Regions from separate parts of the Serratia nevei genome, predicted to be linked through region 3. Evidence: predicted binding sites of a transcription regulator. Region 3 holds the regulator's gene; each other region holds the start of a gene.
The links. The regulator PurR, encoded in region 3, represses purine synthesis genes. The targets are predictions, from matches to a motif close to CANGCAAACGTTTGCNTG.
Positions count from the first base shown of each region.

Region 1 (5,303 bases), 490 kb from region 3:
GGCGGGCGTCAGATAGGCGGGCTGGATATCGGTGAACTGCAGGCCGGCCTTTTGCAGCGATCGCAGCAGCAGGTTGTGCGAGCTGGAGCCTTTCTGGAAGGCGACCTTATGGCCTTTCAGGTCGGCGACGGTTTTGATCGGGCTATTTTCCGGCACCAGGATCACTTCCGCCTTGGGTTTGGGCGGCTCAACGCCGACATACAGCAGGTCAGCGCCGGCAGCCTGCGCGAAAATCGGCGGAATATCGCCGGTGCTGCCCAGATCGATGCTGCCGACGTTCAAGGCCTCCAGCATCTGCGGGCCGGCGGGAAACTCGATCCAGCTGATGCGGGTGGCGGGGAAACGTTCCTCCAGCAGCCGGTGGCTCTTCGCCAGCACCAGGCTGACCGACCCTTTTTGGTAGCCGATGCGGAACTGCGCCGGATCCTGCGCAGCGGCGGCATTGGCCCAGACCAGCGACAGCAGGCCGGTGAGGGTGGCGGCGCTCAGCCAGCGCCGTAAAGCGATGCGTTCTTTCATTCAGGCTCTCCTTTTCCAGGCCTTTCAGGCGGTCTGACGCGCCGCCAGCGGCGAGGCGACGCGCAGCGCGGGCGGTTTGCGGCGGCCAAGCGCCAGATAAAAACTGGCTAACGCCTCTTCCAGCCGGGTAGCGACGGCGTCGGTGAGCGTGGCGCCTTCACCGGTCAGTTGGACCTGGCTGTCGTCGGCGAATACGCCGTGCAGCACTTCCTGCGCTTTCAGCGCTGCCAGCACCGGTTTGAGCGCATAGTCCACCGCCAGCATGTGGCCGATCGAACCGCCGGTTGCCAGCGGCAGCACTACCTTATGATCCAGAGCGCGTTCCGGCAGCAGATCCAGCAAGGTCTTCAGCGCGCCGGAAAACGACGCTTTATAAACCGGCGTGGAAATCAGCAGGCCGTCGGCCTGCGCCAGCTGGTCGGCAAACGCCTTGATCGCCGGGCTGTTGAAGTTGGCATACAGCAGGTCTTCGGCATCGAAGTCGTGCAGGGTATAAGCCGTCACTTCCACCCCTTGCTGCCGCAGCCAGTTCTGGCTCAGCGCGAGCAGTGCGGCGGAACGTGATGGGATGCGTGGGCTGCCGGCCAGTGATATAACGCGCATTGCCACTCCTTATAACTAAAAGTTAGGTTTAATTAGAAAATCAACAGGAAGTGTTTTAAACCTACCAGCAATCGGGCGCGTTTTTTAAATCTCATTTTTTGATTTCGATATGCGCAAAAGCGGATTGGCGCCGATTTGGCGGCGAAGCGGGAAAACGGTTGCGTAAAAACGGCTTTTTTTGCCTTTAATCAATTCCAATTGGGCGGGGGATACCGGATAATACGCCCCCGGTTTGCAACCGGGAAATCAGGAGAGTCCATGTACTACCCCCTCATCAGGAAAGCGTTGTTCCAGCTCGATCCGGAACGTGCGCACGAAGTGACCTTTCGTCAGCTCAGCCGTATTACCGGCACCCCATTAGCGTTTCTTGTTCGCCAGTCCGTGCCGACCAAACCGGTCAGCTGCATGGGGCTGTCGTTTAAAAACCCGCTGGGATTGGCCGCCGGTCTGGATAAAAACGGCGAGTGCATCGATGCGTTCGGCGCGATGGGCTTCGGCCATGTGGAAGTCGGCACCGTGACGCCGCGCCCGCAACCGGGCAACGACAAGCCGCGCTTGTTCCGCGTGGTCGAGGCGGAAGGCCTGATCAACCGCATGGGGTTCAATAACCATGGCGTGGACAATCTGGTTGAAAACGTTAAGAAATCCCATTTCGGCGGCATTCTTGGGATCAATATCGGCAAGAATAAAGACACCCCGGTCGAACAGGGCAAAGACGATTATTTGATCTGCATGGATAAAGTTTATCCGTATGCCGGTTATATCGCGATTAACATCTCGTCACCGAATACGCCGGGGTTACGATCCTTACAGTATGGCGAAGCGCTGGACGATCTTTTGGCGGCGATTAAAAATAAGCAGCAGGAATTACATGCGCGCCATCACAAATATGTGCCGGTGGCGGTAAAGATCGCGCCGGATCTTTCAGAAGAAGAATTGATCCAAATTGCCGATAGCCTGGTGCGGCATAATATCGATGGCGTGATCGCCACCAATACCACGTTGGATCGAAAATTGATCCAGGGGCTGAATTACTGCGAACAAGCGGGCGGGTTAAGTGGGCGTCCGTTGCAATCACGCAGCACCGAAGTGATCCGTCGTCTCTCCACCGAACTGCAAGGGCGCCTGCCGATTATCGGCGTGGGCGGCATCGATTCGCTGACGGCGGCGCGCGAAAAAATGGAGGCCGGCGCGAGCCTGCTGCAAATTTATTCCGGATTTATCTATCATGGCCCACGTTTGATTAAAGATATCGTTACCCATATCTAATATTTTTCCTCTCATTTTATTCCGGGGGTTTATTTCTGCCCCCGGCTCGTCTATATTTTGTTCGTTAGCATAAATATCGTTCGCGGAATTATCCGATGTTTAAGCTATTTTATCGGTGATAAAATCGCCTTTTAGGGTGAGTGCAGCGTTGGCATAGGCAGCGAGAAGGATACGAAATGAAGATAAAACCTGACGATAATTGGCGTTGGTATTTTGATGCCGAACACGATCGGCTAATGCTGGATTTAGCTAATGGTATGATCTTTCGTTCACGTTTCCCGGCCAAAATGTTAACGCCGGACGCCTTCGATGAATGCGCTTTTTGCGTGGACGACGCTGCCCTTTATTTCACCTATGAAGAACAGTGCAAACAGGTCAAACTCAGCCATGAGCAGCGCGCCGAGCTGGTGTTGAATGCGCTGGTCGCCTACCGTTTCCTGAAACCGCTGATGCCGAAGAGCTGGCATTTCTCGCAGCAGCATTACCCGTTGCAGCCGAAAAACGGCGAGCTGGCGGCGGTGAAAGTGATGGAAAGCGGCGCGGAAGCGCGCCTGCTGGTGGTAGAGGCCGGGGATAACGCCAGCCTGTGCCTGCTGGCGCAAAATCAGCTGACGGTCGCTGGCCGCACCATGGTATTGGGCGATGCCATCAAGGTGATGCACGATCGGTTGAAACCCTGCGCGCAGGATGAAAGCGCCGCCCCGGCTTACGACAGGGCGGTATAAGGCGGATTACGCCAGGGTCAAATCACTTTTCGGGATGCAGCTGCAGCACAGGATGGTGCCGTTGTCGCCCAGCGCGCTTTTCTTCAGGGGCGCGACTTCACCGCTCAGCAACGTAATGCGGCAACTGCCGCAAATCCCGGCACGGCAGGAGTAAGGTACGCGGATGCCTTGCTGTTCCAGCTGCTCGAGCAAGATCTGCTGGTTATTGCCGGTAAACACCTTTCCTTCGTATTCGATAGTGACGCTGTGCTCGCTGTCTTGCGGCGCTTGCACGCTCTCCACCACTTTCCCGGCGCCATAAGGGCGCGGCGGCTTGGTCGACAGAACTTCCACCGTATCGCCCACGCGAATGATGCCGCTGTTACGCGCGATCATATTCTGGCCAAAATCGATGTCGCCGTTGTCGGCGGAACGGAATTTTTGCAGCGTGCTCAGCGGTTCGCCGCTCGGGTGCTTGCGGCCGCGCTCGGTGCTGACGGTGGTGAGCACGCAGCGGCTGCAGGGTTTCACCAGATCGAACATGACGTCGCCGACGCGGATCACCTGCCAGCCGTCCTCGGCCCAGGCGGTTGCGCCGCTCACCACCAGATTGGGGCGGAACTGCTCCAGCTTGATGCTGCCGGGGCAACGCTGCTGCAGATCGTTGAACGAAGCCTGGTTAATCAGCAGATAAGGATAGCCGTCGGCAAACGTCAGCGGGATTTCGGGGTGCTTTTTCACTCGGCGGGTCAACTCCGGCCCCAGCCAGCGCAGCTGCACGTCACGCTGGAAATAGCCGCTCAGCCAGCGGTTGATCTCATCCGGCGCGATCAGCGCGGTGAAATGGTTGCCCCATACCTCGGTCGGCTGCGGCGCGGCGGCGAAGTCGCTGAAGCGAATGGCGGCGCTTTCGCCGTCCGGCGCGGTCAGGAATAGCCCGTCCGGCAGCAGCGCCGGCGTGAACAGCACCATCTGCGGGTATTGGCGCGCGGTAATAAAGGTGCCATCCGGCTCGGTGATCATAAAGTTGCGGTCGAAGGCCAGACCGCTGCTGCCGACCTGGGCGTAAGAAAGCTGCAGACCGCGCAGTGATTTAACCGGATGGACGTAGAGTCTGGAAAGCGTGATCACCCTTATCTCCGTGCGATGATTAAATAGAAGGGAGCAACTTTATGACAAGCGGTGCGGATTAGCTATAATGCGCAACAATTTTCTTTTTGGTGATAAGCACGATATGAACTCTCTGTTTGCCAGCACGGCGCGTGGATTGGAAGAACTGTTAAAAAGCGAGCTGGAAGCGCTTGGCGCTCACGACTGCAAAGTGGTGCAGGGTGGGGTACATTTTCAGGGTGACGATCGTCTTCTGTACCAAAGCCTGCTGTGGAGCCGCCTGGCTTCGCGCATTCTGTTGCCGCTGAACGAATTCCGCGTGCACAGCGATCTGGATCTGTACCTCGGGGTGCAGGCGATCGACTGGCCGAGCATTTTTGGCGTGGATAAAACCTTTGCCGTGCATTTCAGCGGCGTGAACGAAGAGATCCGCAATAGCCAGTACGGCGCGCTGAAGGTGAAAGACGCCATCGTCGACAGCTTTACCCGCAAACTTGACCAACGCCCGACGGTCGCCAAGCAGCAGCCGGATATTCGCGTTAACGTCTTCCTGCAGCGCGATATGGCCAGCGTGGCGCTCGATCTGAGCGGTGAAGGCCTGCATCAGCGCGGTTACCGCGATCTCACCGGCCAGGCGCCGCTGAAGGAAAACCTGGCGGCCGCCATCGTGCTGCGTTCCGGCTGGCAGCCGGGCACGCCGATGCTCGATCCGATGTGCGGCTCCGGCACGCTCTTGATCGAAGCGGCAATGATCGCTGCCGATCGCGCGCCGGGCCTGCACCGCCAACACTGGGGCTTCAGCGCCTGGAACGGCCACAACGCCGAACTGTGGCGTGAAGTCACCACCGAAGCGCAGGTGCGCGCACGCCGCGGCCTGCAGGAAACCGCCTCTCGCTTCTTCGGCTCCGATATCGATCGTCGGGTGATTGAAATGGCGCGCGGCAACGCCCGCCGCGCCGGCGTCGCCGAGCTGATCACCTTCAACGTCGGCGACGTGGCGCGCTTGACCAATCCGCTGCCGGAAGGCCCGCACGGCACCGTGATCAGCAACCCGCCGTACGGTGAGCGTCTGGAAAGCGAACCGGCGCTGATCGCGCT
Region 1 covers NZ_CP149940.1:1,827,259-1,832,561, forward strand. The annotation lists gene V8N38_RS08580 (sulfonate ABC transporter substrate-binding protein) at 1-519, opposite strand, end outside; gene ssuE (NADPH-dependent FMN reductase) at 544-1,122, opposite strand; gene pyrD (quinone-dependent dihydroorotate dehydrogenase) at 1,381-2,391, shown strand; gene V8N38_RS08595 (cell division protein ZapC) at 2,568-3,116, shown strand; gene V8N38_RS08600 (YcbX family protein) at 3,123-4,226, opposite strand; gene rlmKL (bifunctional 23S rRNA (guanine(2069)-N(7))-methyltransferase RlmK/23S rRNA (guanine(2445)-N(2))-methyltransferase RlmL) at 4,330-5,303, shown strand, end outside.
Region 1: the regulator PurR is predicted to act here: its motif matches at 1,270-1,287, upstream of pyrD (quinone-dependent dihydroorotate dehydrogenase).

Region 2 (5,303 bases), 2.0 Mb from region 3:
TTCGGGCTGGCGCTGCTGGCCTCCTGGCTGGCGCCGTGGCTGAACACGCAGCGGGCGCAGCGCATCATCAACGCGCTGGTTGGGCTGGTGATGTGGGGCATCGCGCTGCAGCTGGCCTGGCAGGGGGCAAATTTATAAGAATTTGTCACTAATCCGAATTCAAAACGCCGCGCGATATGCTACGTTTGATGCCAGGAATCCGGCGGTTCTCACAGGGAAAAGCCGGCGATCAGAGACAGCCTGTCATTAAGGAGACACTGTGAAGCTAAAAGCATTGGCTATGGCCGCAATGGTCGGATTAGGGACGTTACCGATGGCGCTGCAGGCGGCTGAAGTGCCTGAAGGGCCGCATGTCGTCACCTCCGGCACCGCCAGCGTGGACGCCACGCCGGATATCGCCACCCTGGCGATCGAAGTGAGCGTTTCCTCCAAAGACGCCGCCCAGGCGAAGAAGCAGGTGGACGAGCGCGTGGCGCAGTACTTTGATTTCCTGCAGAAAAATAACATCGAGAAGAAAGACATCAGCGCCGCCAATCTGCGCACCCAGCCGGAATATGACTACCTGAAAACCGGCGAGTCGGTGCTGAAAGGCTACCGGGCGGTGCGCCAGGTGCAGGTGACCCTGCGTCAGTTGGACAAGCTGAACGAGCTGCTGGACGGCGCGCTGAAATCCGGCCTGAACGAGATCCGCGCGGTGGAGCTGGGCGTCGCCAAACCGGACGTGTATCGCGAGCAGGCGCGGCAAAAAGCGATCGAGAACGCGACTCAGCAGGCCGAATCCCTGGCCAAAGGCTTCCACGCCAAGCTGGGGCCGGTGTACAGCATTCGCTACCGGGTTGCCAACTACCAGCCGATGCCGGTGGCGCGGATGTATAAGGCGGCCGGTGCGGCGGCGGAAAGCGACGCGGCGCAAACCTATGAGCAGCAAAGCATTCACTTCGACGATCAGGTGGATGTGGTGTTTGAGCTGCAGCGCAACGCCGCGCAGTAAGGTGTTCGTATTGAAGAAAAGGTTCGCTGCGGCGAACCTTTTTTCGTTTTAATCCTGACGCAGCACCTGGTGGCCGTGTTCCAGCAGCGCGTCGGTCACTTTGCGCATCATGCGGCTTTCCGGCGCGAAGCGGTGCCAGTACAGCATGCGGCGCTGGTACAGCCCCGGCGTCAGATCGATCAGTTCACCGGATGCCAGCTCCTTTTCGATCTGCAGGTGAGGGATCATACAGCAGGTGGTGCCCTGGCGTGCCAGCTGCACGAAGGCTTCCGACGAGTTCACGATGTGGCAGGGCACGCTGCCCGGCGACAGATCGAAGTTCTGCTGCAGGAACGCCTGGTGCATGTCGTCGAGATGATCGAAGGCCACCGCCGGCGCTTTCAGCAGCGCGGAGCGGGTGACGCCGTTCGGGAAGTAGCGCTCGGCGAAGCCGCTGGAGGCGACGAACAGGTAATCCAGCGCCCCCAGCCGATCCACCAGGCAGCTCGGCAGCGGCTGCGGCTGAATACTCACTGCGCCCACCACCTCACCGCGGCGCAGCCGCTCCTGGGTGCGGGTTTCATCTTCCACCTGCAGATTCAGGCGAATGGGGGAGTCCGCCAGCACCGGCTTCAGCGCCGGCAGCAGCCAGGTTGCCAGACTGTCGGCGTTGACCGCCAGCGACAGCAGCAGCGGCGTGTCGACGCCGGTGTCGTTGCCCAGCCACTCTTCTTCCAGCAACTCCACCTGATGCAGCAGCGCCAGCAGCTTTTGCCCTTGTTCGGTCGGGCGCGGCGGCACGGTACGAACCAGCAGCGGTTGGCCGAACAGGTTTTCCAGCTGTTTGATGCGTTGGGATACCGCCGATTGCGTGATACAGAGTTTTTGAGCGGCGCGCTCGAAGCCGCGCTCACGGATCACCGCGTCCAGCGCTTGCAGCGTACGATAGTCTGGGCGTTTCATCGGAAAGATATCCCTTAAATTAGAATGATACCGGCACTATGCCACATTTTGCGCACGGCGCAGGTGGAAAATCACGCCCCCACCTCGCCGCCAAGCGGGTAAAAATGCGGGCTGCGGTAAATAAGTGTGATCCTGCCGGCGTGAAAAACAGCGTTTTACCCTATAATACGCACACGTTTTCGTACAGAGGCAAGGGACATATTATGACGCAGGATGAACTGAAAAAAGCGGTGGGTTGGGCGGCGCTGGAATACGTGACGCCGGGCACCATCGTCGGGGTCGGCACCGGCTCTACCGCCGCCCACTTTATTGACGCGCTGGGCTCCATCAAGCACCAGATCGAAGGCGCGGTGTCCAGCTCCGACGCCTCCACCGCCAAGCTGAAAAGCCTCGGCATCCACGTGTTCGACAGCAACGAAGTGGACTCGCTCGATATCTATGTGGACGGTGCGGACGAAATCAACGGCCATATGCAGATGATCAAGGGCGGCGGCGCTGCGCTGACGCGCGAGAAGATCATCGCCGCCATCGCCAAGAAATTCATCTGCATCGTCGATGCCAGCAAGCAGGTGGACGTGCTGGGCAAGTTCCCGCTGCCGGTGGAAGTGATCCCGATGGCCCGCTCTTACGTGGCGCGTGAGCTGGTGAAACTCGGCGGCCTGCCGGAGTATCGTCAGAACGTGGTGACCGACAACGGCAACGTGATCCTCGATGTGCATAACCTGAGCATCACCGACGCCATCGCGCTGGAGAACAAGATTAACGGCATCGCCGGCGTGGTGACCGTGGGGCTGTTCGCCAACCGCGGCGCGGACGTGGCGCTGGTCGGCACTCCGGAAGGCGTGAAAGTGGTCAAATAAGCCTCCGCCGTCTGTGGCCCGGTAGCGCCGGGCCGCATAATTCTTCGGTTAAAATATCTTTTCTGAAAAACGGCAAATTTGGTGACTTATGTCACATTGTGAAACCTGACTCCCCAAAGCTTCTGCCGAAAACTTTCCCTATGGCATTTTCTGCCGTAAACCGCCATCAACGCTGCGCCTTGTCCTGCCGGGCAGGCAATCGTTTGTATTGCCGCCCGCGTTATTTTTGTTATGTTGGATGGGAGCTGTGTCGTCACAGCCGCTTCTGAAGTCTGAACATAGGGTCGGGTAAATGGCAAAAGTATCATTGGAGAAAGACAGGATTAAATTCCTGTTGGTGGAAGGGGTTCATCAGAGCACGGTCGATAATTTACGTGCCGCCGGTTATACCAACATCGAATACCACAAGGGTGCGTTAGACACCGAATCGCTGAAGGCATCCATCCGCGATGCACACTTCGTCGGCATCCGATCGCGTACGCATCTGACCGAAGAGGTGTTTGCCGCCGCAGAAAAACTGGTGGCGGTGGGCTGCTTCTGCATCGGCACCAACCAGGTTGATCTGAAAGCGGCGACCAAGCGCGGTATTCCGGTCTTCAACGCCCCCTTCTCCAATACCCGATCCGTGGCCGAAATGGTGCTGGGCGAGCTGCTGTTGATGCTGCGCGGCATTCCGGCCGCCAACGCCAAGGCGCACCGCGGCGTGTGGCACAAACTGGCCGTGGGCTCCTATGAGGCGCGCGGTAAAAAGCTGGGTATCATCGGCTACGGCCATATCGGCACCCAGCTTGGCATTCTGGCCGAAGGGCTGGGCATGAAGGTGTTCTTCTACGATATCGAGAACAAGCTGCCGTTAGGTAATGCGCAGCAGGTGCGCCATCTGTCCGATCTGCTCAATATGAGCGACGTGGTGACGCTGCACGTGCCGGAAACGCTGGCCACCAAGAACATGATGGGAGCGGAAGAGCTGGCGCTGATGAAACCAGGCGCCATTCTGATCAACGCCTCGCGCGGCACCGTGGTGGATATTCCCGCGCTGTGCGATGCGCTGGCCAGCAATCACCTGGCGGGCGCGGCGATCGACGTCTTCCCGGAAGAGCCGGCAACCAACAGCGATCCGTTCAACTCGCCGCTGTGTGAGTTCGACAACGTGTTGTTGACGCCGCACATCGGCGGCTCCACTCAGGAAGCGCAGGAGAACATCGGCGACGAAGTGGCCGGCAAGCTGGCGAAATACTCCGACAACGGATCGACCCTGTCCGCCGTCAACTTCCCGGAAGTGTCGCTCCCGGCGCATGGCCCGAACGCCAGCCGCCTGCTGCACATCCACGAAAACCGTCCGGGCGTGCTGACGCAGATTAACCAGATCTTCGCCGAAGAGGGGGTTAACATCGCCGCGCAGTATCTGCAAACCGGGCCGGAAATCGGCTACGTGGTGATCGACATTGAAGCGGAAACCGCGCGCGCCGACGCCGCGCTGCAGCGCATGAAGGCCATCGACGGCACCATTCGCGCCCGTCTGCTGTTCTGATTAGGCGGCATGCCGCAACGAAAAAGGCCGGAGCGATCCGGCCTTTTGCTATTTAGGTTCGTGCCACGCCCAGCTGCAGAGCGGGGTGAGGATTTCCGGTAGCGGGATATCCCAGTGCTCGGTCGGCAGGTGCTCCACCTGCTGGCAATCATGGGCCAGCCCGATGGGATAGGGGCCGTCGCTCTGCCAGTTTTGCAGGGTGCGATCGTAAAAGCCGCCCCCCATACCCAGACGCTGCCCGGTATGATCGAATGCCACCAGCGGCGTCAGCACGACGTTTAGCTCGCCCAGCGGCAACACCTGGCGCACATCGAGGCGCGGTTCGAGAATATTGAAGCGATTGCGCACCAGCGGCGTTTCCGGCGCATAGCGCAGGAACAGCAGATGGCCCGGGCTGAACGGGTGCAGCACCGGCAGGTAAACCCGTTTTCCGAGCGTCCACAGTTGCTCTATCAGCGGCCCGGTGTCGAGTTCACCGTCAAACGACAGGAATACCGCGATGCTGTGCGCCGCCTGAATGCGTGCATGTGCGGCAAGGCGCTCGGTTATCTTGTCTGCGGCAAAGCGTTGCTGATCCGGCGTAAGTTCGCGTCGGCGTTGGCGAATGAGTTGGCGAATGGCTTGGCGCTGCTGCGCGAATTGGGGTTGAAAAGGCATCGTATCAGGCTTGCTCAGTGTGGCGTTCGGCACACACAAACCGCTGAGAAGGGGAATCTCCGAGATGCCGTCGCAGGCTGTAACCCTTGAACCCATGGTTCAAGGTGAACGTGCCGTCGCAATCTTAAGGCTTCTCGGCGCACCGAGCGTGCTCACCGATCGCGGAGCAACACATTCTGTTTGTACTAAATATCGGCTCAGGGGACTGGCCCGCTGGCGAACATCTCAGAGAAATTTTGTACTCGTTGCCGAAACTGTGATTTCAACAACTTAAGTTATTCGAATTGTGCATCCTGACGTTCAGAGATGCGACCTTGTTCAA
Region 2 covers NZ_CP149940.1:4,338,106-4,343,408, reverse strand. The annotation lists gene argO (arginine exporter ArgO) at 1-138, shown strand, start outside; gene V8N38_RS20855 (oxidative stress defense protein) at 260-991, shown strand; gene V8N38_RS20850 (LysR family transcriptional regulator ArgP) at 1,040-1,933, opposite strand; gene rpiA (ribose-5-phosphate isomerase RpiA) at 2,137-2,793, shown strand; gene serA (phosphoglycerate dehydrogenase) at 3,086-4,324, shown strand; gene V8N38_RS20835 (5-formyltetrahydrofolate cyclo-ligase) at 4,373-4,981, opposite strand; RNA gene ssrS (6S RNA) at 5,034-5,216, opposite strand; gene zapA (cell division protein ZapA) at 5,257-5,303, opposite strand, start outside.
Region 2: the regulator PurR is predicted to act here: its motif matches at 2,986-3,003, upstream of serA (phosphoglycerate dehydrogenase).

Region 3 (5,303 bases):
GATACCATCACCGTCACCGTCGCCAACAGCGGTTGGGCAATAAACGCCGACACCAGCATGCTCGCCACAAAGCACAGCCCCAGCTGCAGCGTATTTTGCAGCGCGGCGGCTTTACCGCTGCTTTCCGGGAACGGCATCAGCGCATTCGCCACCATGATCGGGTAGCCGGCGCCGTTGACCAGCGCCATCACGCAGAACGGGATCAGCAGCGTGGTGAGCGTCGGTGCGGTCAGGGTCGCCACCAGATACAGCGCCACCATGCTGACACCATAAGCTACCAGCAGCCACGGCAGCAGGGTTTTGCCATTGATGCGCGTGAGCGCGGCGCGGCAGCCGTAGCCACCCAGCAGGAAGGCCAGCGTTTGCGGCACATAGCTCAGACCGATGTCGCTCGGGCTGTAGCCCATGTCACCGAGGATGAACGGCGAGCCGGTCAGCCAGGCGAAGAAGCCGGCCGAGCAGGCGGCGTACATGGCGACGTTGCCGCTGAACACCGGGGATTTCAACAATTGCCAGAAGCTGACGCCGTTTTTTGGCGCATCGGCGGTGGGTTGCGTTTTGGCGCGCTCTTTGAGCATCAACGTCGGCAGCAGCAGCAGCGCGGTGATCACCAACAGCGCGGCGAAGATCGCGCGCCAGCTGGCGTGGTTCAGCAACCAGGCGCCCAGCAGCGGGGCCAGCGCCGGCGACAGCGCCACCAGCGGCATAATGGTGGCGAACACGCGGTTGGCCTGGCCTTCGCGGTAACGGTCGACCACCAATGCTTGCCAGATGGCGGTGGCGGAGCAGACGCCGACGGCCTGAATAAAGCGCAGGATCCAGAGCTGCACGGCGTTTTCCACCCACAGCATGCCCAGGCAGCCGAGGGCGAACAGCGTCAGGCCGATCAATAAGACCGGTTTGCGGCCCAGACGGTCGGAGAGCGGCCCCCACAGCAGCTGCGCGAAGGCGAAGCCGGCCAGGAAGATGCTCAGGCTGGCGCTCACCGCGCCGGCGGAAATTTGCAGTTCTTCCCGCATGGCGCCGAAGGCGGGCAGGTACATATCGGTCGCCAGATAACCCAGCATGCTCAGGCCGGCGAGGTAGAACATAAAGCCAAAGGAATTTCGCATGGTATTTCTCGTTAATATTTTAATGTCGCAGGTTTTTAGCGCCGGCCAGTGTATCCGGCTGGATCTCTGCTTGTGAAACGGTAATATTTGCAAAGTGCTGTTAAAAAAATTGAAGGCAAAGCGATGTGGTCTGAATATTCTCTTGAAGTGGTCGACGCGGTGGCGCGCACCGGCAGTTTCAGCGCGGCGGCGCAGGAGCTGCACCGGGTGCCGTCGGCGGTGAGCTATACCGTACGGCAGCTGGAGCAATGGCTGGCGGTGCCGCTGTTCGAGCGGCGTCACCGCGATGTGGAGTTGACGCCGGCCGGCGCGCTGTTTATCAAGGATGCGCGAGTTGTTATCAAAAAAATGCTCGACACCCGCCGCCACTGTCAGCAGGTGGCCAACGGGTGGCGCGGCCAGCTGAATATCGCGGTGGACATCATCGTCAAACCACAGCGCAGTCGCCAACTGGTGCTGGATTTCTACCGTCATTTCCCCGACGTCGAACTGATGCTGCAACCCGAGGTGTTCAACGGCGTGTGGGATGCCTTGGTGGACGGCAGGGCGGACATGGCAATCGGCGCCACCCGTGCGGTGCCGGTCGGCGGCGGCTTCGCCTTCCGCGACATGGGCTATATGAACTGGCTGTGCGTGGTCAGCCCGCAGCACCCGCTGGCGCAACTGACAGGGCCGCTGAATGACGATCAGCTGCGGCCGTACCCTTCGCTTTGCCTGGAGGACACCTCGCGCAATCTGCCCAAGCGCGTCACCTGGACGCTGGATAACCAGCGGCGGCTGGTGGTGCCGGACTGGACTTCGGCGCTCGACTGTTTGTGCGCCGGGCTGTGCGTCGGCATGATGCCGGCACATCGGGCGCTGCCGCGGGTGCAGCGCGGTGAGCTGAAGGCGTTGCAGCTGCAGCAGCCGTTTCCCGCCAGCCCTTGCTGCCTGACCTGGCAGCAGGATAAACCCTCACCGGCGATGAGCTGGCTGCTGGCGTATCTGGGCGATGGGGAGACGCTGAACCAGGAGTGGCTGAGCGAGGCGGAACCGGAAGCCGCGCAGGCTTCCGGCGCGGGGGATTAGCGGCGGTAGTCGATGAACGGACCGTCGGCGACCGAGCGGCGTTCAATCAGCTTCGGATGCACTTCGATCACCTGCGACTCTTCGCGTTTGCTGATGATGCGATCCAGCAGCATGGTGAAGGCCATTTCGCCCAGGCGTTCTTTAGGCTGGTGAATGGTGGTCAGCGCCGGGGTGAAGTAGCGGGCGTTACGCACGTTGTCATAGCCGATCACGGAAATATCCTGCGGCACCCGCAGCCCCAGCTCGTCGGCGGCGCAGATGGCGCCCATCGCCATGATGTCGCCGCCGCAGAATACCGCGGTCGGCCGCTGCTTTTGCGACAGGATTTGGTGCATCGCCTTGTAGCCGGACTCCGGCTCGAAGTCACCCTGGACGATCCACTCTTCGCGAATGTCGATATGCGCTTCCTGCAGCGCCTTCATAAAGCCCTGGTGACGGCCGCCGCCGGTATTGCGCGACAGTTGGCCCGGAATGGCGCCGATATCGCGGTGGCCGCGCTCGATCAGGTAACGGCCGGCCAGATAGCCGCCTTCGAACGCGTTATCGATGATGGTGTCGGTGAAGTCGCCGCGCGCGGCGCCCCAGTCCATCACCACCATCGGGATATTGCGGTAGTCTTCCAGCATGCCCAGCAGCTGATCGGGGTACTCGGAGCACATGACCAGCAGGCCGTCGACGCGCTTTTGCGCCAGCATCGCCAGGTAGGCGCGCTGCTTGTCGAGATTGTTGTGCGAGTTGCACAGGATCAGGGTGTAGCCTTTGCTGTAGCAGCTGTTTTCCACCGCCTCGATCACTTCGGCAAAGTAGGGCGCTTCGCTCGAGGTGGCCAGCAGGCCGATCGACTTGGTGTGATTGACTTTCAGGCTGCGCGCCACGGCGCTCGGCGAGTAGTGCAGCTCTTTGATGGCGGCCCACACGGCCGCTTTGGTCTCTTCGGCGACGAAACGAGTCTTATTGATGACGTGCGAAACGGTGGTGGTGGAAACGCCCGCGCGTTTGGCCACATCTTTAATCGTTGCCATGTAAGGAATGACTCCTGAACTCACATGTTTACAGCATGTAAGTGTGATGTTAATCGTTTGCCTACGTAGATCCTTCTCCAGAGAAGCGAAAACTGAGTTTTTAGTGTGTTGAAGTCTTCAGCGCTTAATCAGGAGGGGCATGGATGCCGGTACGCAGTTGTGAACTGCGAATTTTGTCGCATATTGAACAAAAGTGGAAGAGGTAATCGAGATTATAAACCGGGAAATGATAACAAGATTTTATCGGCGAACTGTGGGAAAATGATTTGACGTACTAATTGTGCGCCTTTTATCCTTAGGAAAGCCCATTTTAAAGGAGTTGTCATGGATACCGAATTGAAGATGTCGCTGTTCACCACCGTCTGCGCATTGGCGGTCATTATCGCTTTCAGCTTCGTTGCCGCGTTGAACTGATTTACCCCCGGTTATAAAAAAGGCGCAGCCTGGCTGCGCCTTATCACCTCAGAACCTGCGCTTACGCCAGGTTTTCCGCTGCGAAGGTCCAGTTGACCAACGCCCAGAAGTTTTCCAGGTATTTTGGACGCGCATTGCGGTAATCGATGTAATACGCGTGTTCCCACACGTCAACGGTCAGCAGTGGTTTGTCTTCACCGGTCAGCGGGGTGGCCGCGTTGGAGGTGTTGACGATCGCCAGCGCGCCGTCCGGTTTTTTCACCAGCCAGGTCCAGCCTGCACCGAAGTTTTTCACTGCGGCATCGGTGAACTGCTCTTTGAACGCAGCGAAAGAGCCGAAGGATTTGACGATTGCCGCCGCCAGTTCGCCCTGCGGTTCACCGCCGCCCTGTGGCGACAGGCAGTGCCAGTAGAAGGTGTGGTTCCACACCTGCGCAGCGTTGTTGAACACGCCGCCGTTAGAGGTCTTGATGATCTCTTCGAGCGATTTGCCTTCGAACTCGCTGCCTTTCACCAGGTTGTTCAGGTTAACCACGTAGGTGTTGTGGTGTTTGCCGTAGTGGTATTCCAGGGTCTCGGCGGAGATGTGCGGCTCGAGCGCGTTTTTCTCATACGGTAATGCAGGTAATTCAAACGACATTGCTTCCTCCTTTACAGCGCCATTCGCTTCCCGCCGGGGCGAGAGCCGTATGGGCCGTTTTTTATTGTGGTCATTCAATCTTAACAATTTTCATCATAAAAAACAGGAGGAAAAGCGAGAAATGCGCGTGGGGAAGTGCGATGGGCGATAGCTTGAGCAGGCGGTTGCGACCGGGGCCGCAACCGCGCAGAACAGTGCATTAACGAATGGTTTTCGGCGTCACTACGCGGCGTGCGCCGATGTAGTGGTTCTGCCAATAGTCGTTGTCGAGCTGACTGATGCGGATCTCTTCACCGGTGCGCGGCGACTGGATGAACTTGCCGTTGCCGAGGTAGACGCCGACATGGTCCGCCACGCCGCGGTTGTTGATGCGGAAGAACACCAGATCGCCGCTTTCCAGTTCGCTTTTCTTGATCGGCGCCGCATCGCGCAGGTGATACATCTCGTTGGCGGTGCGCGGCATCTTGATTTTCACTACGTCTTTATAGGCGTAATAGATAAGGCCGCTGCAATCGAAGCCGGTGCGCGGCGAGCTGCCGCCCCAGCGGTAAGGTTTGCCCATCTGTCCCATCAGCTTGGCCATCGCGGTCTGCTTGGCGTGCTGGTAGCGTTTTTTGTGCGCGGGGCTGAGTTTCAACGGCTTTTCTTCACGCGCCAGTTTGGCGGTGGCCATACCGGCTTCGCGGTGGCGACCATAGCCTTTTTTATAGCCTTTTTTCGGCGGGGTGACTTTAATCTTGGCGGTTTTCTGCGCTTTGGCCTTGGGTTTGGCGCTGACGATCTTTTTCGCGCTTTTCTCGCTTTTTGCCTTGGCGGTCTTGGTTTTTTTTTCGGGGGCCGTCACTTTGGCTTTTTTGGCGGCTTTGTCCGCTTTCTTTTTTCTGCGGTCATCGGGCCGCGCTTCATTGGCATGGCTTTTACGCTGCTCGGCGGCAACACGCGCCTGTGGCGCAGCGTGCGCCAAATTGAAGAAGAGCTGCGTAAACAGCAGCGCAAAGAGCGTAAGAATTAAACGCATGTCGACGTCACCAACCTTGGCCCCGAAAC
Region 3 covers NZ_CP149940.1:2,320,577-2,325,879, forward strand. The annotation lists gene punC (purine nucleoside transporter PunC) at 1-1,112, opposite strand, end outside; gene punR (DNA-binding transcriptional activator PunR) at 1,236-2,180, shown strand; gene purR (HTH-type transcriptional repressor PurR) at 2,177-3,202, opposite strand; gene V8N38_RS11225 (YnhF family membrane protein) at 3,527-3,616, shown strand; gene sodB (superoxide dismutase [Fe]) at 3,678-4,256, opposite strand; gene V8N38_RS11235 (C40 family peptidase) at 4,456-5,274, opposite strand.